DNA from 2 places in the Legionella cincinnatiensis genome. Region 2 is predicted to be linked to the other one. Evidence: riboswitches for the same ligand, from Rfam matches in the RefSeq annotation. Region 2 holds a riboswitch; the other holds the start of a gene.

Region 1 (16,140 bases), 640 kb from region 2:
TAGTGCAGAAAAGACCCGCTCAAAAAAAGTTGCTTCGAAAAAGGTAGTTATAAAAAGAAAAAATATAGCCTTAACAAAAGTATCTTTTGAAGAATTACCGGGCTGGGATCAAGCAGATGTTAAAAAATCTTTATTAGCATTTCAGACTTCATGCAAAGTTTTTTTAAAGCAGGAACCTTCTCATCCAATCGGTACTCGACATATCAACTTGAAAGCTCGAGATTGGTATCCAGTGTGTAAGGCTGCTTTGGCATTTGATTCTACATCGGAAGATTCAGCCAAAATATTTTTCGAAAAATGGTTTCATCCTATTGAGTTAAAACAACGAAATCCTTCTCAAAGCTTATTTACAGGCTATTATATGCCGCGAATAAAGGGCAACTTAAAGAAAAGTCCTAAGTACAATACACCAATTTATGGAATGCCTAAAGATGGATATACGACTTCATATACTCGTGCACAAATAGATAATGGTGCTCTTAAGAAGAAAGCACCAGTGATTGCTTGGATTCATAGTCCTGCTGAGCGGCTTTTTTTAGAAATCGAAGGTGCAGGTGTGATTCAACTGCCTAATGGTGAGAATATCTATTTGGGGTATGCAGGTGAGAATGGTGCACCATATACTTCAATTGCTAAGATTATGATAAAACAAGGAATTATGAGCCGAGATACAGCATCTAAAGCAGCGATTATACGCTATTTGGAAGAGCATCCTAAAAAAGCCAAAGATATTCTCCATAAAAATAAGTCCTTTGTTTTTTTTGAGGATGTAAAAAAACCTATGGCTCTTGGTGCTCAAGGGATGGCCCTTACCCCAGGTTATTCTTTAGCTGTGGATAAAAAATGGATTCCGCTTGGTGCACCACTTTGGTTAGATACAACTCGACCCGATAAAAATCAAGAAGATGAAAAGCAATTGCAACGCCTCATGATTGCTCAAGATACAGGTGGCGCAATTCGTGGTTTCATGCGAGGTGACATTTATTGGGGTTCAGGAAAGCTTGCCACGTTTCTAGGTGAGCACATGAAGAATGAAGGTCAATATTGGTTATTATTGCCCAAATATATTTTCAATCGGCTCGCTAAAAAATCAGTTTAAATGTATTTTAGGTTAGCGCTTGTTTACAAGCTCTAACACGAAAAACTTCTTTATATGTCTTCTTTATAAAAACATAAATTTCGGTTTTCTCTTTTGAATTCAAAGGAATTTTTTGGTTATTTTTTAAATTCGTAATTTTTCTGTAAAGACTTTATTTGTTAATTAATCCTTAAGCTTTATTGCCTTAAACTGAAAAAAAGCCAAGAGGAGACTACTATGTCAAACAAAAAACTAACTGAACGTTTGAACAATGAGCTAGATGAGCTTGGTGTCCCTGTCTTAATGACAGAGCGAGTGCAAGTATGTTCTGCACTATTCCAAGTTCCAAAATTTAAAATTGAAGCGCTGTTAAATGGAGTTGTCGTTTTAGATTCTGAGTCTATGCAAAAAATTGCTAATGAACTTGAAGTAAGTATGGGTTGGTTAATGGGAGAGGTTCAAGAAAAAACAACACATTAACCAGTATCAATAAACTTATTCGCTGACAATACGAGATCAAGTTCTAATAAAGTAGTTCGATATAAAAATGATTATATCGAACTCACATAAATCCAGATTTAAAAACCATTCACAAATGCATCAATTATCTCCTAAGACTTTCTTGAGCAGGCTCTTTAACCCAAAGCAACAAAAGAGAACCTACTATTAAATAAACGGGCAATAGTGATAGAGCCATGTGATAGCTAGAGAGAGAAAATTGGTGGACACCATTAACGATATGGCCATTCCATCCCATATCCAATAATTTTCCGATAAGAGGCTCTGTCAGGGCATCAAAAAGAGCATCACTGGTATTTATCATAGCAATAACAGTCGCTGTCAATGCTGCAGAGTTTATTTCTTTTCCCATGGCAAAAACCAACATAAACGCGCCAAGCCCAAAACCAAATATAAATAAGAGTACACTTAAAGTTGCAGTGGATAATGTCTGGCAATATAGAACTGATATTAGGGCTGCAGTTGAGGCTAAGGTACTAAACAACATGACATAACGTCGATTACCTAAACGATCGGATAACATTCCCAGGATAGGGCTTCCTAGACCTAAGCCTACAAAAACGAGTGACAACAGAGAGGCTGATTGAGTTTTACTTAAGTGATACGCTTCTTCTAAGAATGGGTTTCCCCAAAGCCCACCAAATACCGCAACAGGTGAGAAAGCAAGCCCACTGTATAAAGTTAGCAGCCAATTTTGTTTGCTCTTAAGTACCCGAAGTAGATCTTGAACTGAAATTGGTGTTTTGGTGGTTGTCATTTTTAAAGAGTCTGGGCGATCGCGTACCACTACAAAAAACAAACAAGAGAGGATAACTCCAGAAACTCCTACACTGAATAAGCATTGACGCCACCCAAAGTGATCAATAAACCATGCCAAAGGAGCTTGACCAAAAACCGCACCAGCCATGGCCGCTGTGGCTAAAAGTCCGCTCACGAAGGCATATTTTTGGGGAGAAAACCAGTCTGCTGCGAGTTTCATATAAGAGACCGTCGCAAAGGCAACCCCAACTCCCATTAATGCACGAGCTATAACCGCTATAGATAAGGTTTCTGCGCTTGAAAATAAAAGCACCCCTAAGGCGCAGCAAAAAATTGCGCTTGAGGTAAAGCGGCGAACACTATATTTATCGAGCAGGAAACCAACAAATAATTGAGTCACCGTATAAGAATAATAAAAAGTGGCAGCTAAGTTTCCTAGTCCTGCGCCTGTCAAATGAAATTGCCTCATTAAAGGTGCAGTGATGATGCTGGGAAAAATTTGCAACACATATTTATAAAAAAGAAAGCATGCAGCTAAGCTGATAACAACAATGGGGTAGACTAAAACAGGCTTTGTATTGTTCTTTTCTAAAGACATTAACATAATTATCTCTCTTTATATAGGTTAGAGTGTTTGCTGAATGGAAGACTCACTGAGCAAAGCGTGGTCTTGGAGAGATCCTGTCTTAACGGGCTTATGGTATTATTCGCTCACCGTTAAGACAGGCGAATAATGTTAATATTATGAATAATGTTTTTAAAAAAAGAGGAGAAAATAAGGGGCATAACAGTACACCAGTTATTACTGGTACAAGACAACTTTGTGGTACTGTTTGTATCGGTCATTGAGAACTCTATTACAATTCAAAAAAATATGAACCTTAAGAAATCCTAACATATGAATAAATAGTTTACAACTGTTGCTTTTTTTCTTCATTGACAATTCTTCACATTATCCTGAGGAGCTAACTTCCCATTAGCCTTAAGTTTTCGTTGATAAAAATAATTTAATACTAAATGAAATGATTAATCTAAAAAACCTATAAATCATGGAGTTAATAACTCAAATCATCATCAATATCAACCAAAACTTAAGGCTAATTGGAAGCGATTCCTTCAGGAGGGTGTGGAGAGTAACCTTCGGTGTAGTTTTGTTGAAAAATGCGAAAAATTTGCGACAAACAGGGTGTTGCTAGATTGGTGCAGATGGAAATGTTGAGCTGCATTTTGCAACTCAACTATCACCTTTCTCAAGAGCAAAATTAAACACGAGATTTATGGTACTTATCCCAAACTGTGAGTTGCTGCTGTTATTGTTATTATTATTGCTCATGATTGCCGAAACGTAGCGAAAATCTAGGCCCATGGTTGTAAAGTCATCAAGGTAATAATTAAAGCCTACTATTCCTTGTAGGGCGAAACCACCTTGTGAGTTATTGGAGGTGAATTGGATTGCAGGATCAATTCCAGAATACTCAGTGGATTCGATATTGCCTTGATTTCTGATGAGTGCGGCTCCCACGCCTAATCCTAAATAAGGAACAAAATTAATATCAGGATTAGAGGACATAAAATCATAAAATGCATTGAATAGCCCATAAAAACCCATAGTGTTGCCATTGAAGCCTAGTCCAGTCTCTTGAACGTATGTAGGGCATCCTTCATAGCGGCCAACGACATTAGGGCTAATGAGCGTACAACTACCTACTTGAAACTCCCCATAATTGTTTATATTATAGAGAAACTCTGCTTCAAGTCTGAAGTTTTGTATTTTATAACCAATAGAGGTACCAACACCTCCACCAACTGGTCCTAAGGTTACTTCCCCACTATAAGGCACGTTGTTAATAGTAAAAGTAAGGTCTGTGTTAGGTGCATGGCTAATTTGACCTAATAAACCAAAGTAAAACCCTTGCACGGGTTCTACACTAAAAGCACTAGTACTTAGAAAGCTCAAAATAAATCCAAATTTAATTATCTGTTTCATTCCATATCCTAAATTAATTCCAATGATAAATGGCAGTTTTTTTGTGCTAATGGAGAAACTATATGAAACTCTCCTTTGATGCAAATTTTTTTTAATTATCCAATAGTATCATGAAATTTAGAAACATTTTTGGCAAATCAATTCTCCTGGAGAGAATATTAGGATGGGCTTATTATTGCACTGAAAACTAGGCCTGGCAGCTATTCAGCAAATAAATAGAGTCACTGCTATTGGATTAACACATAGCAGATGACGTGAGGAGTGACTATAAAAGAAATTTGAAAGAGTTGTGCTCACCTCAGAGCAATCTCTTTTTCGTTATCTTTGATGGATTCTAAAGAAGTTATTAATTCCGCTAATGTTGGCCGTTTCTCTGGATCTTTCTCTAAGCAACTATCTATCAATAATTGTATCTCGGAAGAGGGATTTTCTAATAAATCATACATCAGTATCCCAAGACAGTATATATCCATTTTTGCAGTAGCTACTACGGCGGTAGGCTTTACTGACCAACATTCCGGTGGGATGTGCCAATATTCCTTCTTGTATTCCTCTACGATCTCTTGACTTGACTTCTGAAACGCAAAAGGATCAATAGTGGTTCCTGTAGGAACAGAAAGACCACCATCAATTAAATAGCTTTTTTGCGTACTGGAATCGTAATAAATATTATCTGTTTTCAGATCAAGCACGATCATCCCTTTATCATGACAATCTTTTAATGCTTTGATAGCCGAGTGAAAAAGGATCTTGTGAAATTCTCGAGTATCAATTATAAGCTTGTTATATGGAGTATATTGAATATAGGGTACAACAAGCCTGTAATCTGTTCCTATGCTAAATAAATGAGACTTCTTATTAGGATAAAGCGTTTGGAAAAATCTTTGTTTAATCTTAGCTTCTCCGAAATCTCCAGGTGTCTTGACCGGATTTAATACGGTAACCGCTTTATTAGAAATAGATTTAAACAGTCTAGCCTGTGCATATTCACCTGCTCCAAGAGGTTTTACAGGTGAATACTCTGTTCCTCCATCAGATTCGTATCCAGAGTCGTACCCGGAGTCATCCTCAAAATCTTCTGAACGTTTTCTAGTTTTGGTTTTGTAACGCGGCATAATGATAACCTCTCAATAAGGCTGTATGATACTATAAATTTGGCCAATTTATCACAAGCAAATACATTGGCGTCGTATGCTTAAATAAAAATGTATTTTACCAACTGATAAACCTTTTTCACGGACTTTCATTCTCAAATACTGTTTTTGGAAATCATTTTCACGGGTTCATTGACCCATTTGAGTATACAAATGTTCACGAACGGCTTTTTCTTACCCAAGTTTCTTGATTATATAATTACCATAACAGCCAAATTTTAACAGATCTTTTTAAATTATGAAATAACAAAAATGTTCAATGATACGGTTGCCCCATTAATGGGGCTATAGCGGCACCCAATAAAAAATGGTTATACAGAAATAGTTAATGGGCGTTAATCAAGTAACTCTAAAACTTTTTCAGGAGGACGGCCTATTACTGCCTTGTCCTTAAAGGTGATAATGGGTCGTTGCATTAAAATAGGTTCCTTCAACATTGCTTGTAGCACGTGATCTTCATTATCCAAGGAGAGTCCCAATTCTTTAAAAATGGGTTCATTGACGCGAACAAAGTCTTTAAGAGCGAAGTGAGTGCGTAATACTTTCAATTGATGCATGTCTAATGGCGTTTTAAGATATTCAATAATGATGGGGGTAATTCCTTTATTTTGAAGTAATTCCAATGTTTGTCTTGATTTAGAGCAACGAGGATTATGATAAATGGTAACTTTTTGCATATTTTCTTTTAATAGTTCACTTATTATATTAACTATAACATTAAAATCAAAAGTAAATAAACCCGGATTAGTTGAGACTAATACGGGATTTATAGGAAAAATAGCGTTCTGAATCAGATAAAACTGGCTGTTGTATGATTTATTTTTTCTTGAGCGTTTAACGAGGAGTTTAGGGTTTCTATGAATTTTTCAGAAATGTTGGCACATTCAGGAAATACACATGCATAAAAACGAAGATCTTCAATTGCTTGAGCAACAGTATCTTTTTTATACTTTTGGACATACTCGATATCTTCAAACAGGTAAGTTTGCTCATTCAGCTTTGATAAAATATTCTGTACGTGTTGGTAATATTTTTCAATTAAACTGGGAACGTGATCATTATTGTGAAATAGACCAAAACCTAATGAAATAGTGCGAATGGTGTCATCTAATACAACAACCTTTTTATTCCAATATTCATTGTAGTGATCTTCAAATACTGAGTCTTTAAATTTCATTTAGGCTTCTCCATGATTAAATTATTGGCTAATATAAAGCCATATTATTAAGAAAACCTTAAATATGATTAAAATAATTTCAATATGAATTTTATTCGCTGCAATTTGAGGAAATCAATAGAGGCACTATGATGGACGTTGCAAAAAATTAGGCTTAGCTCAATTTGAGATTTGTTTGCATTTCTGATAATTCACGTTCATCAAGAGGAAAATTTACAGTCCAAGGTTTTATAGGTTTAGGTAGCACTGTTTCAGTACAGTGAATTTTTAATTTAGCAGCTGAAATATGATGAATGCCAAATTCCTCAGCTAATAAGTGACTTCCTTCTTCAAAATTGCTGAGTATTTTTTGTATCTGTTCTTTTCCTTCTTGTTTTGAAAATTTCAATTGTTTCGATTGAGCATCCCAAATTAAGGACTTGCGGCCATGTTCAGTAATTATTCCGACCACAGTTTTAGTATCGCGAATCGCAAGAGGTGTTGGGTGAAATCCCAGTTTTAGTAAATTCATTTGCGCATTTTTTTCATTTAATGGAGTAAAATCTGTTTGCATCAAACGAAGCCAGCCTTGGCTTGTTTTTTTCTCAAGAACAGAAACATTCCCTGCGGGATAAAATTTGAATACATCTTCATTTTGTACAATAGGCTCATTGATGCCCGTGATCAATATTGGAAACCGAGGAGCTGATGAACCCAAACCCGGATCAAGTAAGAATTTTTTGTTATCTATTGTGACTGTTACTATAAAATGTGTGGGCGGTAAAGCGAGTATTTCTGGTGCATTAATTGCTGCACCTAAAAGAACTCGCGCTGCACATAACGAAACTTCATAACCTAATTGAGATAATGCATCATAAAGTAATTCGGAGGATTGAAAACAGTAGCCATCATGTTTAGAAGATAATAATGTTTGATAGCTAAAAAAAGATAAAGAGCTTCTATTAAGCGGATGTTGTTTCGCTATTTCACGCAACTTAAAATTTGAATAAGGGAATGTTTTGACGTGAGAAAAATAAATCTCTTTTAGATAATCAATTTTTTCTTCTGTTGTTAAGTGTTCTAGAGGATGGTAAACAGTTTTTATTTTTAAAAGATAATGTTGTAAATTTATTGTCATAAATCCAGTTCGATTGTATTTTTTGATTATAGCTATATGGTTATACATCAAAGAGATAAATTCAAGTGTATCGTCACTCACCACAGCTGCAACAGCCCTTAATCAATGGCTTGAAAATCTAGTGCTAGCCTGCTTTAATGGAAGTCTTTGATAAGATAATGTAAAATATGAGCCTAACTCAACCAAGAAGAATGGTCTGCTATATATTATATGTATCGTAATCAAGTAATTATAGCGGTATTAATTCCTAAGTTTTATAAGCTCAATGATCTTTAGGAGCGACAAGAAGTATGGAAGGTGCTTTATTCTGCTTAATTCTACTTTTTTTAACCGTATTATCTGGGGTTATTACACGTATTGTGCCTAGATTACCACTACCATTGCTGCAAATAGTTTTGGGGTGTGTTATTGCCTTTTTGTTACCCAATATTCATGTAAAATTGAATCCCGAACTTTTTATGCTGTTGTTTATTCCTCCTTTGTTATTTAACGACAGTTGGCATTTTCCGAAACGCGAGTTTTTACTTTATACTAGACCCATAGTGACTTTATCCATTGGATTGGTTTTTTTTACGGTAGCGGGGGTTGGCTATTTAGTGCATTGGTTAGTTCCTGTTATACCATTGCCCGCTGCTTTTGCATTGGCAGCAGCACTTTCGCCAACAGATGCGGTAGCACTTAGATCAATGACTAAAGGTGTGCGTATTCCCGAGCGAATTATGCATATTCTCCAAGGCGAAGCCCTATTAAATGATGCTTCTGGTTTGGTCTCATTTAAATTAGCTGTTGCTGCGATGTTAACCGGTATTTTTTCATTCAAAAGTGCCCTATTTAGCCTTATATTGGTTGGTTTCGGTGGCATGGCTGTTGGGGCAATTCTTACCTATGCCTTTATTTCGATCCTCGGAAAATTGACTCATAATAGCACCCATGAAACCACTACTGAAAATTTATTATTATTGCTTCTTCCTTTTACTGTCTATCTTGCTGCTGAAAAGCTAGGATTTTCAGGAATATTAGCTGCTGTTTCTGCGGGATTTACTATTGATAGAGCTGGCTTTTTGGACAGAACTTTAGCCACAATGCGTATCGAAGGTCATTTTGTCTGGGGTGTTTTAGACATCACTTTAAATGGGATTATTTTTATCCTTTTAGGATTGTATTTACCTAAATCAATCACATTACTTGCGGACACAGGCTATAGTCTATCAGAGTGCATTACCATTGCAGCGATTATAACCGTGACCTTGATATTGTTGCGTACATTGTGGATTTATTTAACCTTGCCTTTTGAAGCTTTAATTTCCAAGCGTAATCAAACCTCTTGGCATTTTCCGAGCTTAAAAATAATCAGTACAATTTCTTTGGGTGGGGTGCGAGGCGCTATTGCTTTGGCTGCAATTTTATCATTACCTCATTACCTACATGATGGGAGTCCTTTTCCAGCACGACACTTACTCATTATTCTTGTTATAGGCGTGGTTCTTTGTTCCTTATTAATAAGTAGTATTATTTTGCCTTTAATTACTCCCAGTTTGAAAAAATTCATCCATAAACCAAGTCAAGATGAAGAAAAGGAAGCAGTTATTGCCTTAACACTTGCTGCCATGGAAGCGATTAAAACCAAAATGAAAGTTTTATGCGATGAAGTAAATGAAAAAGAGAAGGAACTTTGCCACCAGGTAGCACATAAGCTCATGGATACTTTTAACCAATTTATCATATCGAATCATGGGACAGAAAGTGAAAAGTTGGAAAGTATTTCTGCTTTAACCTTTGAGCGGCAATTACGGTTTGCAGCTTTAGAAGGTGCACATCAAGAATTACGCACGCTAAGAAAACAAAGAAAAATTAATAATACGACGATGATGAAAATTATTGCCAGATTAGATTTACGACACATTGCTTTGCTCAATGAGCATCAGACAATGATTGAAAAGTAAAAATTGAGAAAAAGCGTGAAGGGCGTAGGCTTATTAGCAAATTGAGTATCTATTTTGAGTTGGTTAATTACTGCGATGCTCCCAAAACGCCCGCATCAGTGATTGTTTGTTCATAAATTAGAACTAATGCTGTGCCTTGATGGGTCTCTAATATAACTTCTGGTAATCGAGTGCGATTAAAACATGAGGTTTTACCTGGAAATGAAAGGTGAGAGCCGTGAAGCTCCCATTGCAAACCCTGTGAAGAAAGGATTGCTGTTGGCATTCCTAGTAACGAAATTTTTGTTTGAACGGGTAATAAAAAATTTTGTTGGGATTTTTCTCTGAGCACAAAGCCTCTGACTGGTGGTGAATATAAAAGGCAATCTGTGGTTATAAAGATATTAATATTATTGAGTATATGATCCAAAAAACCACCGTTTACTCCTACAATGATTGCGGGTAGTAAGTTATTATCGCTTAAGTAATGCATGGCTTTTTGATAATCACTACTTGCTTGATCGGGCAAATGCAGGAAAGGATAGCTTTCTAAAATAGGGGTGGAGATAGAATCTAAATCTCCAATAATTAATTGAGGATGAACACCTAATTCAAACAAACGGTTTGCTGCTCCGTCAGCTGCAATGATGGGTAAATTCATCGTGATAAAAAAATCAGGATTAGGTAAATCACCATTGAGGCATAAAATTGATCGATACCCTTTTAAATTAATTACATCGAGCATCATAATGTCGTTTTAGTAGAATAAGCAGCAAACTAATAATTAAGCCAACTACATTAGAACTGATTACAAAAAAAGAATTCGTACTGCTTCCATAAATAATCCATGCTAAAGAACAGACTAGGTAATTAATCAACATCATCATAGAAAGATCTTGAGTGGATCGAGTTTTTAAAGATTTAACGATTTGCGGTAATAAACCAATAAAAGAAGTAATAAAAGCAACAACACCTGAAAGCATAACAATAGACACATTTTCCTCCGCTCAGACTAACGAGATCAGGTTCAAAGGGTTGGTGGATCCTCTCAGCCAAAATAGTGAAACAGGCACCCCTAATGTATAGTTATTATTTTACCATGAAAGGGTTTAACCGCAAAATGGGAAATGATGGGGTTAATTCGATAAAACATTACTGTTTCGCACATTCATCATTCGTGTTTGCTGGACATAATGCCGCATCAAATACTTCACTGACATCTTTTGCAAAGATAAATTTCATTTCTTTACGGACTTTGTCAGGTAAATCCTCTAAGTCTTTATCATTACGCTTAGGGAGAATTACTGTTTTTAAACCAGCCCGATGAGCCGCAAGAACTTTTTCTTTAATGCCACCCACGGGGAGCACTCGACCTCTTAACGTGATTTCTCCTGTCATGCCAACGTCGCTTTTGATTAAACGATTGGTCATCAACGAAGCAAGTGCTGTTGCTATCGTAACACCTGCACTGGGGCCATCTTTAGGAATTGCTCCTTCTGGAATATGAAGATGAATATCGCTTTTTTCAAAAATTTTATCTTTTATTCCCAGTTGATGTGCTTTGGCGCGGACATAAGAAAGTGCTGCTTGAGCAGATTCTTTCATTACTGTGCCTAATTGCCCTGTCACTGTAAAACCTTTGGACCCTGGCATTTTTGTTGCTTCAATAAATAAAATATCGCCGCCACCTACCGTTACCGCAAGGCCGATTGCAACTCCAGGAATGGTGGTTCGTTCCGCAATTTCAGAATAATATTTGGGTTTGCCAAGTAATTCTACAACCTTATCCTTTGTGATTGGGACTGACTTAGCTTTCTTCTCTGCAATAAGTGTTGCCACTTTACGACAAATTGCGCCAATCTCTCGTTCTAAATTGCGGACACCGGCTTCCCGTGTATAATCATGAGTCATTAACAGGATCGCATCATGCTCAAATTGAATTTCTTCCGGCATTAAGCCATTTTCCTTAATCTGGCGAGGGATGAGATAGTTTGTTGCGATATGTAATTTTTCATCATCTGTATAACCAGGAAGAGTAATAATTTCCATACGATCACGTAACGCCGGTTGAATGGGATCAAGTTGATTCGCTGTACCGATGAAAATGACTTGTGACAGATCAAAATTCACATCCAGATAATGATCAGAAAAAGTTTTATTTTGTGCAGGATCAAGGGCCTCAAGTAAAGCGGATGAAGGGTCGCCGCGAAAATCGGCTCCTACTTTATCTACCTCATCCAGCATCATTACAGGATTACGTGATTCCACACGCTTAATGGACTGAATAATTCTCCCAGGTAAGGCGCCAATATAAGTACGTCGATGTCCGCGAATTTCTCCTTCGTCATGTATTCCACCTAATGAAATTCTGATAAATTTTCGGCCAAGTGCTCGTGCAATAGATTGTCCAAGAGAAGTTTTACCTACTCCAGGTGGCCCCACAAAGCAAAGAATAGAGCCTGTATATGATTGTTCCTTATCGTTACGCTCAAGGCGAAGTTTGTGTACTGCCAGATACTCAAGTATTCTCTCTTTCACTTCTTTTAAATCATAATGATCTTCATCAAGGATTTTTCTGGCACTATTGATATCAAGATTATCTTCCGTTGTTTTATTCCAAGGTAATTCAACTAACCAATCTAAATAGGTTTTAATTACTTGATATTCGGCAGCAGAAGTAGGCATTTTTTTCATGCGATTGAGTTCATGTATTGCTTCTTTTTCAGCCTCTTCCGACATCTTTGTTTGGACAATTTTATTTTCATATTCCCTGAGTTCAAGAACCTGTTCGTCCTCTTCACCAAGTTCTTTTTTAATTTGTTTTAGTTGCTCCCGAAGTATGAAATAGCGTTCTGTTTTATCGAGTTCATTTTGTGCTTGAGATTGGATTTTTTTTCCTAATTCAATAATTTCCACTTCTCTGGTTAAAAACATATTGAGTCTTACAAGCTTGTCCTCGACTTGATTCAACTCCAATAGCTCCTGTGCATCTTTTAATTCCAATCTAAAATTCGCTGCAATAAGATACACAAGTTGGCGCGGATCATTTGTATTCAGCGCGAGGGTTAACAAATCTTCCGATAAATGCGGTGTTAATGAAATTAAATGACGTAATAATTCAATGGTATTTCGCATTAAGGCTTCAATTTGGTTGTTTTTAGTATATTGTTCAGGTGCAAGTTCAATACGAGCTTTGAAATAAGGTTCAACGGAAGTAAATTCTTGAATATAAATTTTCTCTATTCCTCGTACGATTAATTGTACGGAGTTGTCTGATAAGTGAATAAGTCGATGTATTACTGAAGCAGTGCCAATCGTATAAATATCGGTAGGATTTGGTTCTTCAACGGTATTATTTTTAATAGCCATTATTCCTATGAAACGAGAGGAACTAATTGTTACGTCATGGGCTAGTTTAATGGAGCGTGACTGGCCTACATTCAGTGGCATAACAGTCATAGGATAGATAACTGCTCCACGTAATGTTAAAATAGGTAATTCGGAGGGGATGCTAAGTTCTTTCACTTGCCGTTCTGTTTTTTCCTTGTTTGTTTGAATCTCCATAGAGACTCCTTATTTATTCCCTTCTATTATTGGATTTTAGGATAAATATTAGTCAAATTTTAGTGAATCTCGTTTTATTATTTATTTTTTATTTTAAATGAAATAAAAGTAGATGTTCTGATCCACAAATGAAATATTAAAATCATCAAGTTTTACCCCAGCGATTTCGGTTTTTACAATTACAGCCTCATCCGTTTCATAGACATCTGTTGGTGGGTACCATAGGTTAGAGCAAGAATAAGGTTGGGAAAAGTGCATGATATCGAGGACTCGAGATATTTGTTGTCTGAACTCTTCAAATTCTTGATCTGACTCTTCAGGGGAGGTGCGATGCGCCATAAAGTTGCTCCTGAAAAAATATTAAGTAGGATAAAGTCTCATTTGAATATACCTTCTTGACAGTATAGTATTTCATTGAAATCTTTCCTACAAAAGAGAAGGAGCTGTTACTATTTGCCCCTCCTTAGGTTGAACGGTTCTAAATAGCGACCAGACTCACTTTTTTAAATTTTGTGGGAGCTTTCAGGTTTTATGCGTGACTCTAGGAGATGTTTCGCTCAAGTCTAATTATATAAATTTAGCACTTATACTGGATGAGCTTGATTAACAAAGACAAACACAGTAAAAAATACTTATTCTACTTCCTATATTGACAGGGGAGATCATGTTTTATGAAATTTGATACTGTTGTACTTGGTGGCGGAATTATTGGCGTATCGGTTGCAATTCATTTGCAAATGCGAGGGCGAGAGGTAGCCTTGGTGGATGTAACTTCACCAGGAAGTGAAACGTCATTTGGTAATGCGGGGTTAATTCAACGTGAAGGAGTATACCCCTATGCATTTCCAAGAGACATCACTTCTCTCATGAAATACGCTTTGAATTGCTCACCTGAAGTGAGGTATCACCTCGCATCGATATTAAAACTTACCCCTTTTTTGTGGAAATATTGGTTTCATTCGCATTCATCGCGCCATGCAGAAATAGCTCGTTCCTATGCAACGTTGATCCAACACAGCGTTACAGAACATCATTTACTTGCTGAAGCAGCTGGAGTCAGGCACTTATTGCGTGCAGGAGGATGGCTTAAGGTGTTTAGGACAACAAAAAGGCAAGAGGCAGAAATACAGTTTGCTGAAAAATGCCAGGCTGAGCATGGTATCCGCTTTAAAGTTTTGGATACTGCTTTGTTACACCATACTGAACCTGATCTTGATCCATCTTTGTTGGGGGCCCTTCATTATACGGAATCCGAAGCCATTAGTGATCCAGGTGCATTGGTTGCTGCGTATACACGTTATTTTGAGCACCTCGGTGGTCGTTTTTTCTTCGGAGATGCACTCACCTTATCGGAGCCATGGACAATTAAGACAGAGCAGGGGCAAATTAATAGCGATTCTGTGGTAATTGCTTTAGGTCCCTGGTCAGATGTTCTATGCTCTCGCTTTGGCTATCATTTTCCACTAGCGGTTAAGCGAGGCTATCACATGCATTATGGCGTGAAAGAGAATGCCAAACTTATTCATCCAATACTTGATTTTGAGAGAGGTTATTTAATCGCTCCTATGGTGCGTGGAGTGCGCTTAACTACGGGAATTGAATTCGCAAGACGAGATTCGCAAAAAACTCCAGTACAACTCAATCAAGTAGAGCCTATTGCACGCACACTTTTTCCCATCACCGAACGACTTGATAAATTTCCTTGGATGGGATGTAGGCCTTGTACGCCAGACATGCTTCCAATTATTGGCCAAGCGCCACGCCATCGGGGTCTTTGGTTTGCATTCGGACATGGACATCACGGTTTAACTTTGGGACCTGTTACTGGACGTTTGCTTGCTGAGATGATGACTGGAGAGCAGTTAATAGTAGATCCACTACCCTTTAGTGCTAGCCGATTTAGTTGATTTATCTACAAAGAGTGAGCATATTTTATTGACAATTAATCGCCGTATTTATAAAAAGCTACACGAGTTGTTATGCCAATCTTCTATTTGTTCTTTAAAAAAAATTCTCTCTCAGATGAGAGAGAATTTTTGAAATTAATTTCAGTATAATATAAAAGCCATTTCTAGCCACTAGTATAAACGGTACCAGTAGGACCAGCAGTTTCACCGCCGCTTGAGCCGAACATGGTTGTTCCGGTGATTCCTAAAATAGAAGGTAGGAACAATAAAGCCGCAGAGATAAAAACTAAGGCAATTGGTGTTCCAATGGGAATTTGGGTTGGGTTATCTTTGTGCTGTTTAAATTTCATAATCGCACCAATAGAAAACGCTAAACCGGCTAAATAAGACCCTGCAGTTATTAGTTTAGTCAGGTTGGTAAATGATGAGGTAATTTGTGATGCCATGGCACCTACACTCATATCACCTGCAGCTGCATTTTGACTGACTAAAGCCAATACCCCCAAACAAACAATACTAGATAACCAATGTTTATAACTTGATTTACTAATGACTTTATTTTTCACTGTTGTCTCCTCAATTTAATTTACCACCATATTCTTCAATCCATTGATATGTTGTGTCATTAATGAGTGTCTCGATGTAACTCGAACCATGACCAACATCCCCTCCCAAAACTGTTAAGAAATTGACTGTTCAATTGTATGGATTTCTTGAATACCTCATATTTGGATTTTTGTTCTATAAGATTCTTTGTTACTTAAGTCACTAGAATGATTCGGTTCATTAGCGTTTTTTACAGACATATGATTCGCTCTTGTACTTGTTCATAATTAAATCATAGCACCTAATTATAAAATTGTTAGAATATTTTAATTCCAATTTTGCATAGGGTATTCGTTTAAATCATAATCCTTTAAGTTACATATTTATTAAAAAGGGGTAGAGGTGATAAA
Region 2 (16,140 bases):
CTGGATATTTTACGTCCTCATATTGAACGAATTTTATCGGGAAAAAGCATACCAACACAGAAAGTGTTAAAACTGCTTTTGTAGCATTCAATCTTAACTTGAACCTGTAAGCAAAGATACAGATCCTAATAATAGATAAGCGATGACTACTTACATTTTAATAAAACTTAAAAGTTGTTCCGTAGCTCTGCGTGGATCTTGGGCTTTTGTAATTGCAGAAATAAGAGCCACCCCCTGAACACCTGTTGTAACCACATCGGACATGCGCTCAATGTTGATACCCCCAATTGCGACCAAAGGATAATTTAAAGTACGTTGCCAGCGCTTTAAACGATCAATTCCTTGTGCCAAGAAAGGCATTTCTTTACTAGTAGTTGGATAAATGGGGCCAATCGCAATGTAAGAAGGGTTAATTGCATGTGCTTTTGCCACTTCATAATAGCAATGGGTACTTACTCCCAGTAATAATCCTCTCTTTCTAATTGCAGCGATATCAGCAGTATCTAAATCAGATTGTCCTAAATGTACTCCATCGGCTTCGAATTTTAATGCCAACTCCCAATAATCATTAATATATAAAGTAGCATTATGTTTTTTTGCCAAAGCAATACTACGTTGAATTTCTTTTTCTAAAGTCTCTGTTTGTTCTTTTATCCGCAATTGAATGGTTTTCACGCCCACATTCAATAACAACTCAACCCACGCGAAACTATCCACAACAGGATAAAGACCCAAACGATGACAAAGTTTAAAGGGTTGTGGTGCTTCATATAATGGTATTGACGCAAGATAAGGTAAATCGATTTCATCCTCAGGAAAGCCCCCGAAATCAAAACCTGTTTGTGCCCGGCGAATAGCCTGATGGGTATACATTTTTGCGATAATGATTGCATCTTCTAACGCATAACCAAGAGCCAAAGATGCAGTAACAGCCGCTGAAAGAATTGAACGACTTTCGGAGTATTTTGTATGAGGAATACGGCTTTGAGTCAACCAAAATGAAACAACTCCATTAGTCCAATAATCATGGCACCAAGCTTCAGGTAAATGTTCACCTAAGAGAAGAATACTTTGGTTGCCCAACCGTAATAATTCGTGAGCTGCTTGTTGCATGGCTTGATGAGAAGCAATCTTATAACCTAAAATGAGCTCCGCTTCATGGGTATCCAATACTAAAAGATCAGCCAAAGAGAACCAGTAAGTTAAGTCACTTTTTTTGTAATACATTTTTTGTAACCCAAAAAACGCATCTAAAACAATAGGAATCGAATAACACTGGGTCAAATAAATCTCTTCTAAAGAGATTTGAAAACCTACTTTTATCGCTGCAGGCATACTTTCAATATAAAATTGGGGTCGTTGCACTTCAACCCCAAAGTCTCGAAAAGTGTATAAGACTACTTCTATTTCTGTATCTGCCCATACCATTTGCATTATTACAACTCCCGATGCCAAAATGGTGTATCAATCAAAGGAGTACAAGATTGGGCTGCAACTCGTTCAGCCATAATCCCTGCTTCAAATGCATTACGACCGGCAATAACCGCATGGGCAAAAGCTTCTGCCATAATCACTGGATGAATTGCCAAAGCGACTGCACTGTTGAGTAAAACTGCGTCAAAACCTAACTCTAAAATATGAGTTGCATGCGAAGGTTTCCCAATTCCGGCATCAACGATAAGCGTAATATCAGGTAATCGTTGCCGTAAAGTTTCCAATGCATAGGGATTCAATAGGCCTTTCCCAGAACCAATAGGAGCAGCCCATGGCATCAAAATACGACAACCACAATCAATTAACCGCTGACACAATATCAAATCATCAGTACAATAAGGAAATACTTCAAATCCCCGTTTTACTAATTCTGCGGCAGCATGCACTAATTCAAACGGATCAGGCTGTAAACTGTAATCATCCCCAATTACCTCTAATTTAATCCACGAAGTTTGAAAGAGCTCGCGCGCCATTTCAGCAGTAGTAATCGCGGTTTGTGCGTCACGGCAACCCGCTGTGTTAGGAAGTAAATGACAAGGTAACGATTGAAGGGTTTTCCAAAATAAATCACTTCCTTGACCATATGGCATTTGGCGTTTCATAGAAACAGTGATTACATTTGTTTTAGAAGCGCGGATTGCGTGAGTCATCACTTCAAGTGATGGATAAGCAGCCGTCCCTAAAAGCAGGCGACTTGTCATTGTTTGATCCGCTAAATTCCACATGAGCTATCCCCCTTGCATGGGTGTAATCAAATCAATACGATCACCTTCTTGCAAAATCGTCCTGGCAAACATAGACTTAGGAATAAATTGATTATTTATAGCAATCGCAATATGTGCCGCACTCTTATTTTTTTGCTCAAGTATCTCTTGTAGCGTACACGAAGAGTCTAAAGATAAGGGTTGATCATTAATATATATAATCATGCATAAGCCTCCCACAGTTCTGGATAATAAACCTGTTCCTGATTACTTTTGAGTCCGCGTAGGACCTCTTCTACCAATGCTGGGGCGATTAAATAGCCATGACGATAAAGTCCATTAACCGCAATAAACTGTTTTGCATATTTAATACGGGGTTGGTGATGTGTTAAGGTCGGACGACAATGGGTTACCGTTTTAATGATTCGTGCCTCAGCAAAACCTCGATGCACATAATAAGCAGCAGTTAATAATTCAAGGCTGGTGTGTACTGAAATGGGGCTTAAATCTTCTGTTTCTAATTCACTTGCGCCAAGAAGATAATAAGAATCAGGACGTGGCGCAATATAAATGCTATATCGCGGATGTAAAAGCCTTATAGGTCGTTGCAAGTTGACTTCAGGTGCATGTAACCAAATAAGTTCTCCGCGTAGTCCACGTAAATCAGAAAAGGTTTTTTTCGCACCTAATCCGCGACAATCAAAGACAAAATCGAAAACAAAGCTTTGCCTCTCTATTTCTATTCTCCCTGGAGATATTGATGAAACAAAAACCCCTGCTCGCCATAAGACACCGATGTGGCAAAGATGTTTTTTCAATACGGATAATAAATTCTGATTATCAAGCTGCCCTTCTTGTGGGAAGTAATAGGCCGTTTGAAATTGGTGCAATTCAGGTTCAATCTGCTTTAAGGCATGATGATTCAGCAATTCATAACATGAGTGACTCAACTGATTGACAATCCGTGTACTGAATTGCTGCCATTCAGACTTGTCTTGGGGATGATGAAGAATAAGAGAGCCTTGGCGACGAAAATAAATGGGCTCGCTTAATTGACTAAGAATGGGCGTCCATAATTTTTCAACAGACTCCATTCCTAAATTAAAGATCACTTGCTCTGCCTTGTCGAGCTCTGACATAGGAGCTAAAAGTCCTGCTGCCGCATTACTGCAATTATTAAATGAGGTTTCTGATTCAAATACAGTTACCTGCCTGCCCTCATTATGTAAACGTAGGGCGAGCAGACATCCCATAATTCCAGCACCTATAACCGCTACATTTTTCATTTTGATCTTATTCACTCGCACAACAAGCAATAGGCTCTATATCAGAATGAGGCATTTTAGGTAACCATTCATTAGTATAACAAGAATAGATATTAAAGGATTCATCAATAATTCCTAAGTGTTTACCAAACCGCCCTACTTTATTCCAATCACGATCCACATTTAAAAGCGTTCGCGAGAAAAAGGGTAAACTACGGATAAAAATAGTATGATACATTGGGGTTCTTAATTGGGGTTTTGCCCGACATAAAAGCTCATAAGCTTCATCAGGATTTTCTGTAGTAAACGCAGCGCCTCGTTGGGTAGCGTTGAGAAACCCTTGAATCAAATTAGGTTGAGCTAACATACGTTCTGGTACAATAAACTGAATGGAACAAAAGCAACAGCAACCTAATCCAGCAAGTTGATCCAAACGTAAAAATACAGTTTCACCACGTAAATGCTCTAATTCAACCCGCTGAAAATTAATAAAACCAATACCGGTATCAATAAGATCGCGACAAATCGCATCAGTTACATTCATTCCAATACGTACTGTTTCGTAACTCGAAGAATTAATACCCGCTAAGTTTGCTAAATTATCAATAATAATTTTGCCAAATTCACCAATATAACCCACTCTTTTACCAACAATATCTTGAAACGAATTAATGCCACTGGATTTAAGTGCAATCAATCCCGTAGGTGGTTCATCCAGCAAGGTACCAATTGAAGTTACAGAATAACCTTTAGCACGAGCAGCCAAAGTATGGATCATCGCCTTAACGCCAAAATCCACATGACCTGTGCCCACAATCTCAGTGACATCACTAGGATCACTAGGTTCTAAAATAGCAAGCTTGATGCCTTCTTGTTGGTAGTATCCTAAAGCCTGTGCAATGAAAATTGGACTGTGGTAAGGGTTTGCATACCAATTAAGTAGCAAAGTTGTTCGTGTAGATAATGCATTCATACCTTGGCTCCTTGTGTTCAATAATGAGAATTACAGGATGGCAAGGAATATTTGCGGTAAGAAAAAACTAAACCATTTTAGTCTGAAGCAAATACATCTTTGAGCAAAACAAACTAACACTTCGTTAGTGTCAAAATGCTTTTCAGACATCAACTCAGATTTAAGGCGTTCTTACGCTGGTATGAACCAGATCAAGTTCAACGGGTATTTCTCAGCCGCTTTTACGACACCCCGCGCCATCTATTGGTAGTTATGCTATCGTGGATAAAAAAAACTGTCAAATATAATAATCAGATAAAATTGATTCCTTCCTAGTGCATATATTAAAATCTCTGATTTTATAGGGAATTACTATGATATCTTTGGCACAATTGTTAGGATTTAGGCGCTCTAATAGAGTCAAAATCTCTCATGAAAGTCCTGGTTCTATTGATTTAGAAATAATTCCTGACAACTCCGATTTCATACGCGAAGGTAGTGGATTAACAACCGTCACTGGAGCTGTAGGACAAAATACCAACTTAACTATTCGTGGAAATAGCAGTCTGAGAATAATAGGGAATGTAGGCAGTGATTGCAAAATTCTTAAAGAGGGCACTGGAACTCTGACTTTTGAAGGAACTGTAGCAACCGATTTAGAGTTAACACTCTATGGCGTAGGAGATGTAACTTTTACCCAACAACCTAGTAATGAAGTCATTAAATCCATAAAAAATCGAGGTAGTACAGCACGAATCATCTGTGCTGGCACGATTTTACCACAATCCAGAGGAGGATATAGACATCACAATTTAGGCATAGCTAGACAACCCGTGCCTGAGCTCCAGGAGCCAACACCCAGGGTTTTAAGTCGGTTGTCACAGGACAGGCCCCCTGCTCCTCCCTCTCAATCAGAAAATATAGTGGATCAATATATGCCACTCACTCAAGAATATATTGACCGCTGCCATATGAGCAAACTTGAAACCATAGCTGCTCGTATGAGTAAACTGAACTTAACCCCCGAAGAAGAACCGTTATTTGAGGGCTTTAAAGATTGCATCATGAAGGATTATTTCGATGATATTCCTGTAATGTATGACGAAAGATATTATAATTTAAGTACGCTATTAGAGTTGTATAAGAACAATAAACCAGATCCTTATACACGCAAGCCACTGAAACTAGCAAGCATTTACTCTGCACGCACCCTATTAAACAACTTCGATGACGCCGTTCTTGAGCTCAATAAAAAACGTGAAGCAACAAAACAAAATGCTTCTGATCACCTTGATGAAGAAGTACAATCGAGTGAGCTTTTGTTCAGGAAATAGCCTTAAATGATGAAAGGATGGATTTAAGTTGATTGCCTGAAATAACAGGATAGTTTATCCATCCACTTATCGCTCTGGTAACTCGCTTTAAGGGCGCTTTAGTTCGTGGTATACGTTTTCCCTCAAATAGCAACCTAAGTCTTTTAGTTTTTCATTAAATCAATGCGATCTAATATTGTTAATACTGTCTTAATTTTAATCCATTATAATGTTCCTGTTTTTAAAACAACATACAAATACTTTTTTACTTATGTAAGTATATTTATGCAAGCCTTAACATTTTAAAAAGAGAAAAACCTTATGAAATTTGGAATTAAAGATTTAATTAACGCAACCGATATTTGTGATTCTGTAACAAATACCATAGACCTTACATATACTAACATCCCTATGTATAAAGCAACAATTCAATATGCTGAGCATGTTCTTAAAGGTTTGCCACAAGATATCGAAGAAGAGCAAGTCTCCAAACTTAAAAATGCAATTAGACAATTAAAATCAGATCTATATCTGTATTTTCGATCTGAACTTAAAAACGCTCCTAGAGAAGTAAAATCCGATCTAGATAAGTTTTTTCAAAGTGAATCTCAACAACATTTAAAGAATTATGTAAAAGAGCATGCAAAAGAGATTATTAAAAATGAACAAGAAATTCAGCAAAAATCTGTTCTTAGCACTCTAGGAATTTTTACGAAATTCAACAAGAATGACATTAATACTGACATTACTGAAACTCAGAGCTTATCTAATTAAAAACAATTCGACATAGAAAATCACATTTTTGAGTAAACTTTTCTCGACATCCTGCGGCTTGGCCGCGGGATCCAGAAATTAGATCTTTGGCTCCCGTGGACAAGCCACGGGAAGTAGGCACGGGCCTTAAATAAACGTGAGTTTCGTATAAGAAAACGTGGTTTTACTTTGATCCATTCGGGATGAGTAAACTCTTCTCGACATCCCGTGGCTTGTCCGCAAGATCCAGAAATCTCGCCCTAAGATTAGATCTTTGGATCCCGTGGACAAGCCACGAAAAGTAGGCACGGGCCTTAAATGAATGTGAGTTTCCTATAAGAGAACGTGGTTTTACTTTGATCCGTTCGGGCTGAGGAAGCGCATAGCGCTGTCTCGAAGCCTTAGTACGAATTTGCAAGTTCTGGACTAAGGCTTCGAGATGGCATGAATGCCTCCTCAGCCCAAACGATTCAAGATGAAGGCTGGATCTAAATAGACTCTTTATCCGCTACCCAGGTTAATTTAGTGCCATTAGAGCATATCAGTATGTGATACTTCCAACGTGTTATTTTCGCGCAAGATATGGCAAATGCACTCTTTCCGTGCATGAGGCGCAAGCGCTTAGAAGTTAATTTCTAAAGCCTTTCAATACAACATCAATGGGTCTCACAAAATCAGTATCTGGGATTTTTTCTCTAACACGACCCAAAGCATGCTGCATTGTAATGGAATGCTTACAAAGTGCGATGATGGGTACCTCTTTAGCTTTCTGCTCACCTGTTGTAGTTATTGTATTGCTGTTTTGACAAATCACTCGCAATAATTTTTGCATTCCGGTACCACGAATATAGTCTTTATCAGGTTGTGATGCTTCCAACATATGTAAAATATGTTGGCAACGCCATGCAGCTTGATCATAAGATTGAGCCTGCTCGATTTGTTGAACGAGCAAAGCGCGTACTCCATGCTTATAATTCATGAGATGCTTTAACCATGTCACTACAGCCTGCGAGTCACTTAAAGGGTTCATTAATTGCCTCTCATTGCTCCATGTAATCTCATCTAAGAGTTGATTCACTAATACATTCATAGTTACATTTACCCATTCGTGTAGAGGGCTTTCTACACTATAATCCCTTTGTATTTTCATAGCAGTGTCATAAAATGCATCAAATACCTGCGTACTTTTGGGAGCTTGTAATACTGCTTCATATAATTGGGATAGTTCATCAATAACAGAATGCTCAGAGAGTTTTATCTGTTTTTTGATCTCATTAATAATGGACTGCGCACTTTCCATAGGTAAGAGATGATGATGCCATTCACGTTGTACAAATTGAGTTAATTTTAAATGTTCACGCGCTTTAATACTTAATGACGAATCAGAGAGTTCATGAATACGAGCCCGTTCTAAAATGCTATCTCTCACTTCTTTGGACACAATTGACTGATAACAAAGCGCACATTGTAAAAGGAATGCTTTGTGTGATTCACTCAATTCATATTGGTTGAGAATCTGTTTTTCTCTTCCAGGTTTGGAAAAGAGTTCCTGGAGCACCTCTCTCATACTATCAGGTAGTTCTGCAACAATATCACCTAATGTGAATTGATTCAGCAGAATTTTATATTGATCCATAAAACTAGAAAACAGAGTTTCTAATCCCCATTGAATATCCAGTGCGTTATTTATCCACGTTTGTATCTGATGCAATCCTTGCTCTTTTTCTTTTAGTTTTGTAAGTGCTGAGCCATTAAAGCGGTACTGAGCAATATCTTTTCTTTTAGCATCAGGATTGTTAGCGTAGTAAACAGCTAAGGCTGTTAATGCTTTATCTTGTGGATCTTTCAATTTGTGCTTGTCAATTATTGTTTTAATTTTTTCGCGCGTGCCTTTCTCAAAATTGGGTGTGGTTAAGCATTCATAAAGTGCATAAATTAAGATGCTATCAATTTGCAAGACATGCTTATTGATAATGCGCTCCAAGACTTTATTACTCCCAGTATCAATCACTGAATCGAATAATTGTTGCCATTCGGAAGCCTCTAATGGAAATGCATTTAATAAAATTTGTTTATAGCGAATTTCTTTTGTGACTCGTCCAGAAAATAATGACGGATGTATTTTTTTCACATGAGTCAGTAACCGACTAATTAACTTTTCCTTTGATGGACTATGACCATTCACTGTTGCCATAAGCTGCAATAAATGATCACGAATATCCATAATCGCTTGAACACGCAACCCAGGCTCATTGCTCGGTGCAGAAGAAATAGCCAAACTATGATCTGCTTTTTGTTGCTGTATTGCCGAGGCAAATAAACTATTATAGAGAGTTCTGGGTATTGAACTTAATGCATGACTTGCACCTAAACCCGTACCATAAACAAAACCGCCAATGCCAGAACCGATCGCCTTTAATAATTTGTAGCGCACTTGAGTACTGTATTTTTGATAACCTGCAATATAAGCTTGGGCGAAAGGTTGGGTGAGCAAACTAAAGAAAGTCTTATCGCGACGGATTAGAGGCAATAAAGCACCCCCGGTTTTGATCATTATATCTAACCAAGCTTCAAGAGTTGACGGTTTAACAATTTGATTTCCATCCAAATTACGATAACCTGAATGAAAATTAGTTGCATGCCGTCGGCTATAAAAATCTTGGCTTATTGCTGGAGATGGAGCTTGATATTTTAAAGCATCATACATTAACCCCGGTGACACTTTAGGTGAAATATTCGCTGCTGGATTCTTACTTAGATCCGCAAAATATTCTTTGACCGCTGGTAATGCCAATAGGGGTTTAACATGTAATCGAGCCTGTTGCGCTATGGCTTTTGCCGTTTCATCACTCGGAGTAGGATAGAAGAAGTCAGTTAATTGACTCAGATAACCCAAAGTATTTTCATAATGTTGCAATCCCATTACATTTTGTAACGGTTTCAGCGTGGTAAGCTCGCGAATCAAACGATCACAAGTAGCACGATTTTGAGGAACAAATGCATCGGGTGAGCTTGTCAACTCAACAAAATAATAATGCAAATCTGCATCCTCTTGAGTCAAGGGATATAAACTGTAAATGAGTTCTTTAAATAAGGAAAAAAACGCTTTATGACAAACTTCTGCTGTTCGTTGTGGATCATGTAAGATCTTATCAAGCTTTTGCCATTTACGATTTATTTCGATATTAGTATGACTGGGTAATGGCGGAGTCGCTCTATCGATAGGTGGTAAAAATCGTGCTGCAATCGCAAAATAATAAGCACTAAATGCAGGACAATAGGTCATTATACGCGAGGATTGTAACATGCGAATAACAAATGAGGCGCAAAGTTCCACTTGTTTAAAATGTTTGTCAAAGTTTTTGGGGATAACTCCGATAAATGGTACAAAGAAATCTTCAGTTTCACGTATTACCTGGCCATAAAAAGCATCCGGTATAAATTCATCTGGCCCGATGGGATTATAAACCAGGTGTCCGCGCATTCCTGTAGAAGAAGATTGTGCATACTGCAATTGCAATGGCCATAATGGATTGGCCACAGAAAGTGATTGCGAGCACTCGCCAGACCCTGTATCTCTGGGAAATGCCTCTACGACCAATGAGCCTGCTTGTCGGAACATGGGCGTTTGTTTGTAGTTGCCTTTATTCGTTTTAAAATAGGTACCTTGGGGATCTGGCTGATAAAAGGAATCAATTTGCTGCATTCCTTCGTCTGTATCATTCACTGCATAATGACGACGATACTTGGTATAAGCCAAATTTTCAAAATAAGGTGGTTCAGGGAAAAGCCCCGTGATCAGATTATCTACCAAAGCATTGTAAAGTGTATTAGGGTACTCTGAAGGTTGCAATTGAGTCATGTATTCAAAGCTTGATAGAAGTGCTTGAAGCTCGTATTTAATTCCAATCGCTGCATTCATTTGAGCTTCTGAGGGGCCTTGTCTATGGAGACTTAAATTTCTGAAATGGGCAGCCCACTCAGGATCATTAAATCGAAATGCATCAACTCCAGCTTCGTTAGAGTCACTCACAACTCCACCCCAATTGGCACCAATTCCTAAAGCCTCTCCTCGATTAAATTGAAATCGCTGTAAGAATCGCATTAAATAACGCCCGATTATGGGCAAGTGCTCTGCCTCAATTCTTATGTCTGCTTGCTCACACTGTTCTTGTAAAATACGAAGTACCATTTCTTCATTTAATGAATTTAATACGGTCTTATGATTGAGAAAAGGACTGACATAACACTCATAAGAAGAGGATTTTAAGGTGATAAACTCTACCCCCAAACGTTGTAATACAGTTTGTAGCCAGTCAAAAAATTCATCATTAAGAGGTAGATTAATGAGTTGAGATAATTGACGTCGAATGTTGGATTGCCACTGTACCCACGGCAAGAAATCAGGAATTTTCTTAGCCAATGCATCTGCATGACCGCCTGGCTTTAAAGCAAATCCATGAAGGGACAAATAAATGCTTTTATCCGCGATACGCCCAGCTTCATTAATCTGATAATCAAAAGTTGAAGTAAAAGGTTGTGTCTCTGCTTTCTTATTTATGGAAAAAGGTTGACCTATCAGATCAACCGGTTTTTTTGAAAGCGATATTGATTCCACTTGAGCTGAATTATCTATATGATCCACGGGTGATAGCAGGCAAGGGTAGTTCAGCAAAAACGTTTCTATAGGCGCTGTTGACCATGCGCTCATGGCTTTTAGCAATTGCCATAAGCTATTAATATTACACCCAATATAATGATCTTTTAAAGCAAGTAAAACATCTTGATAGGCTTTATCTAATGCAGATGCATCTAACTCTTTGGCAAGATCATCAGCATGATATGCCTCAATAAGTTGGTTAAATTGTTTAATCTTCCTGTTAATTTCTCTACTGTGAATAGGATACTCACCTAAGAAATTGGGCAAGCGATACTTGAAAGGCGCCAAGTGATTGCATGGGCTTTCTTGTAATTGGGTGATTAATGACAAAGCTTGCTCTAATGAAGTTGTAGAAGAAGGCGGAGCTTTGTATTGTTCTTGCAATTGCTCGCGAAGTCGATGAACACAGTCATCATCGCTTAACATAGCTAATAAAAAGTAAGCGCGAGTTTGTGTTTGTAGATTTAACTGCTCCCTCATTACGCGCGGCAGTTTTGCTCTTAGCGTCCTGAGTAAGGCAACACTGTCATCCTGATCATCGCCAATATCTAAAGTGTGATAGTTATACATGGGTTCACTCTGTTTTTGATCCATTCTCAGATGCACTAGTCTCGTCAGCCCGAACCCGCCGGGATAATGATTCGCTTTCTTATCTCGAATTGACGTTAATTTAAAGAATCTATCCTTATCTCTACGTCCCACGACCAGAAATCCCTCACCACTATTGAATCCCGCAGGACGTCGATTGAGACGAATGTCTCTTAAGTCAAATATCTGTGCGCCTTAGGCTGAACGGTTCTAAGTAGCCACCAAATCCTCAATGTCTTAATTTTATAACCATTTTTCAGAAACAAGTCGCATGGAACGTAGGGAATAAGAAATAAACTCTCCCTAGTCTACTTATCTTTTACATCCTTAGGGGACTTGGTTGATGAGTCTCTTCTAATTGGGGCTGCACCAGACCTATATCAACTTGGAACTCCTCTCGTGTAGGGAGTTTTCTTTTAGTAGAACTATGTCGTGCGACATCACTCATTTTCATTTGTTTATAATGTTGAAATAACTCTTCAAAAACATATTCATACAATATCTGAGCTTTTCCACTTCTTTGGTCTTGCGGTAATGCATCATGTAATGCTTTCATTAAAGACAAATCATCTTTAGACTTATCTATAAATTGACGCAGTATACCTTGTGCATCATCTTCATTTGCAAATTGAGCCACAAACCTTAAATCAGATACAGGTTCATCGCTGTAAGCACCAAATTTTGAGTGGTAGCTTGATAAAGAAATACCGCCAAAATCGAGTCGCTTAATCAAACTATCAAGATCTGCCTCCTGCACATGGGGTGCCAATAATCGAATAATGATTTTATAAAATTCTTTCAAGCCTTTTTTATGATCGGACTGCTCTTCATCATCTTTCAGTACTGCAAGTCCAGAAATCTGCTGATCAATCACATCTTGCAGTCTATTTTGAGCATTTAAAGTAGACTGAGTACCACTACATTGATCAAGCGTTTTAAAAGCTTCAAGAATGTTCATTAAAATAGCACTCATTCCGGCACTAGAACCGACGCTAGGCTGGCTTAAGGTATTTATTAATACCCCATTAGGATTGGAGGAGTCATTAGTTTCCAATTGCAACGCAATATGCGAGTCTCGATGCAAACTAATAATTTCCAATATTTTAATAAGCCTTAATGTAGTATCAAGACCAATTAAACCTCCTTGAGCCAAAACTTTAAGTATGTTGGTGACTGTTCCGGCAACAAGATCAGTACTAAACCCTATGGATTGGGACGAGTCACTGCTTCCTTTACTACAATTTTCACTCTCATGGGTTTGTGCGGGATGTAAATGCGCATCAGTGGTGTGAACTTTTTTATGTGTCCAGTTTACCGAACCATTTAAGCTTGCGGGAGATGCAGAAACAGCGCCAGTTGCTAATAATGAGCCCTCTGCAAGATAAAGCGCAGCATAAGCACTGGAAGTCAGTAGGCTTTGCTGTAAGGTATGCATTTTAAGATCTCGTTGTACCGTATCCATGTTATCTTTCAAGGCATGATGTAAATCCAGTGCGATTCTCATCAAAGCAATACCCATATGCGATAAAGTTAAGCGTAGTGCTGTTACTGCATGAATAGTGCTATAGTCTTGGCCTAGATGACTATCCCACCCGATCTGATCTGTGGATTGAGCAGACTCCTCTTTGCTAGGAACCTGGCTGGCTTTTTGTGATATGGCTTGTAGACGATTTTGATCAATTAAAGTCAGTGAACGGCAAAGACTTAACATTTCATCACATAATAGAGCTATAGTGCTTGCTGCCCAATATACAGTTGCAGTGTTACTGGCAACCGATTGATGCGTTGATAATAAAGAGCCTTGCTTTTCTGATTTCCCCGACTTCACCTCTTTTTCAATTTCTGCGATAAAGTTTCGCGTCGATGCTTGAATACCATTGAGCATCTGCGTCATCCCAGGAAGCGTTTCCATCAAAGCTTCATTTTTTTGGGCTTCGTTTATTTTGGCTACTGCTTCTTTAGAAGCTTTGGTAGCCAGCGTAATAGGATTGCTAAATATGCTATGTGTCGCTACCAGAGAAGAAACAGCACCATGGGCAACAGAACTTAGTTGACTTGCCATATCTTGATTAAGGCCTGGAATAATATGTTGTTGATTCTCTTGTTCAATTCGATCAAGCACTCCTTTGATAATCACTTCAGATCGATCCAAAACCTCCGGATTAGCAAGATCAACCGAGCTATTAACTATTCTTGAAGCATGATTTGCCTCATCTTTTTGCTGCGGGCTAACGAGTTGACGTAACGCTTCAGCCAACTCACTCACATGACTTATCAATACACTCATGGAACGGCTTGAGATTACCTCACTACCTCGTTCTGCTGTCATGAGTGCTGGTGATCCACCCAGATTTTCAGCACAAAGACGCATAATATTTGAAAGAAAACTAAGATTAGAGTGTAAACTGTTAATACGATCTACACCACCAGAAGGGCCTTGAGCTGTTGCCTCAGCAAGGGCTTTTTGCACACGCCCATCGGTTGTTACAATGGCTGTTTTGTTGATGCCTCGTGACGATTCAACAAAAAAAGATAAAACAATTAAACGAAGCAGGGCTGTGGTCAATGGACTAGTAACGCTTTGATCAGACATTAAATCAGCTGCAGGTGTAGTATGAGATAAGGCGGCCTCAAGATCGCGTAACTGCTGCTTTGAGGCACGACTATCCCCATTTTGTGTTGCTTTAGATACTCCGCTGCTGGCATGGTACACATTTTTTTCATCATCTTTACTTGCTGATTCATTGCCAGAAAAATGACTTATCGCACTCCCTTCTCTAAAAATTTGGCCAATCATATCGGTTAACAATGCTGTAGCTGTGGGGAGGATTGCAGTCGTTGCCACACTGGCGCCTGCGCCTGTAGAAGCTGCAACACGAGCATGGGTTTCTGCATGAGAGTTACCGTCTATGTTAATCGCTTTAGCAACCTCATCAATAATGTGAGCCCCTTGATCACCAATAACTCCAGATACATTGTTAACGCTAAGAGATCCCCCTTTACCTTTAGCATCAAATTTGAATGCTTGTTTCATTGCATCTTGCATTTTGTCAGTAGGAATTTGTACCTGTGATAAGCCATGTCCGGTTTCTTTCACGACTGTTGCGACATCACTAGGGACCTGTACCAGGTGACCTACACCACTTAGTAAACCCAATAAGACATTTCTGACAACAAAAGCTACGGAGTCATTGGTTGCAATCACTCCTTCTCTTATTTCTTCTATATAAGTTTCTAAAGCGCTGTGATCCAGCTTAGGAGGATTCTCAAATAAGACATGCAATGCTCGGAGAATAGAATCACGCTGGCCACTTTTTTCTGACAATAGCGCAGAAGCATTTTTTGCAGCCAATGCAGCTTGAGACACACCACTACCTATCCCTAACACCGAAGCACTCGGTATGCCTGTGATTGCAGCACCAGTTACAGTAAAACTACGAAAGAAATTATCGCGCATGATCCACATCCCTGCTTTTATTAAAGTGGCGCAATTTATATAATTGTTTTTTAATTGTCAATGTGTTTCAGATAATCTGACAATCTCATCAATTACAAGAAGCATTCTGCAGGTAAAATACATTATGCTGAATTAAAAATCGTTGGCATAATAAGGGTGTATGTTGTAATAAGTGATGCAAATAAGCTCTACTAAACTGTTGACTACAGGTAGGACAAATGCATTTAGCATCTATTGGCTCAAACTGCATTTGTATGTTTAAATCCGTTAAATCTATAGTTCCAGATTGAGTGTATACCTTTCCTTGTAGCGCGGCTTTTGCAGGCTCATCGGTCTCGATGAACGCAACTCCTTGATGACGCAACTCTTGAATTAACCTTGGTTCAAAATTTCCTATTACATAACGCGGTATGTTAGACCAGTGAGCTAATTGCTGCCAATCCAATTTACTGGCCTCGACATTAAAATAAACGCCATAGGATTGGTTTGTATTTTGTTTTTCTACATCATTTTCATGAAAAAAAGGAAAAATAGAACAATTCCAATGATCCCAAAACTGTGGAAAATCGTTCATGATGTTTTTAGGTAACATAATCGCTGTAGGATTTAAATGTTGGATTAATTCAAGTAAATCAACAAGGGTAAACTTTATTTTGGAACCATCATAAGGAGATTTAAGCACAAAAAGACCTTCCTTATTTACTACAAGCGACATCCCATTGAATATAATATAACCAGGCCAAGCTAAATAACGTCCAATATCTGTTATTTTCTTTAAAACATCCATACCTGGTTTATACAATAAACTTTCCAAAGAATAAGAGGCTGCACTTACATTGACTTCCTGCCAATTTTTCGCAGTAAGGCATAAACCTGCTTCTGAAGTTAAAATGGGTATAAAATTTTGAGTGACGGCAAACATTCCTACTCTCCTGATTTACAGTAATAAACTGG

The links. A riboswitch is a leader RNA that binds a small molecule or an ion and turns the genes downstream of it on or off. The one in region 2 is predicted to bind thiamine pyrophosphate.
Region 1: another riboswitch for thiamine pyrophosphate. It lies ahead of DYH34_RS15585 (SemiSWEET family sugar transporter); the one in region 2 lies ahead of DYH34_RS13010 (ABC transporter substrate-binding protein).

What each region holds. Positions count from the first base shown of each region.
Region 1 is NZ_UGNX01000001.1:3,545,289-3,561,428, reverse strand. Features, by position in the region: gene mltA (murein transglycosylase A) at 1-1,099, shown strand, start outside; gene DYH34_RS15630 (hypothetical protein) at 1,316-1,558, shown strand; gene DYH34_RS15625 (MFS transporter) at 1,683-2,960, opposite strand; gene DYH34_RS15620 (P44/Msp2 family outer membrane protein) at 3,591-4,343, opposite strand; gene DYH34_RS15615 (protein kinase domain-containing protein) at 4,637-5,458, opposite strand; gene arsC (arsenate reductase (glutaredoxin)) at 5,833-6,174, opposite strand; gene DYH34_RS15605 (hypothetical protein) at 6,288-6,674, opposite strand; gene DYH34_RS15600 (arylamine N-acetyltransferase) at 6,829-7,791, opposite strand; gene DYH34_RS15595 (Na+/H+ antiporter) at 8,082-9,734, shown strand; gene DYH34_RS15590 (thiamine diphosphokinase) at 9,802-10,458, opposite strand; gene DYH34_RS15585 (SemiSWEET family sugar transporter) at 10,442-10,708, opposite strand; TPP riboswitch at 10,695-10,800, opposite strand; gene lon (endopeptidase La) at 10,866-13,277, opposite strand; gene DYH34_RS15575 (Hsp20/alpha crystallin family protein) at 13,371-13,616, opposite strand; gene DYH34_RS15570 (NAD(P)/FAD-dependent oxidoreductase) at 13,949-15,184, shown strand; gene DYH34_RS15565 (hypothetical protein) at 15,349-15,750, opposite strand.
Region 2 is NZ_UGNX01000001.1:2,908,625-2,924,764, forward strand. Features, by position in the region: gene DYH34_RS12985 (Rieske 2Fe-2S domain-containing protein) at 1-84, shown strand, start outside; gene thiE (thiamine phosphate synthase) at 151-1,434, opposite strand; gene DYH34_RS12995 (thiazole synthase) at 1,437-2,219, opposite strand; gene thiS (sulfur carrier protein ThiS) at 2,223-2,423, opposite strand; gene DYH34_RS13005 (FAD-dependent oxidoreductase) at 2,420-3,484, opposite strand; gene DYH34_RS13010 (ABC transporter substrate-binding protein) at 3,492-4,436, opposite strand; TPP riboswitch at 4,588-4,680, opposite strand; gene DYH34_RS18210 (RING finger protein) at 4,790-5,749, shown strand; gene DYH34_RS13020 (hypothetical protein) at 6,050-6,502, shown strand; gene DYH34_RS13025 (hypothetical protein) at 7,110-11,735, opposite strand; gene DYH34_RS18435 (hypothetical protein) at 12,049-15,186, opposite strand; gene DYH34_RS13040 (tRNA-guanine transglycosylase) at 15,275-16,108, opposite strand; gene queA (tRNA preQ1(34) S-adenosylmethionine ribosyltransferase-isomerase QueA) at 16,124-16,140, opposite strand, start outside.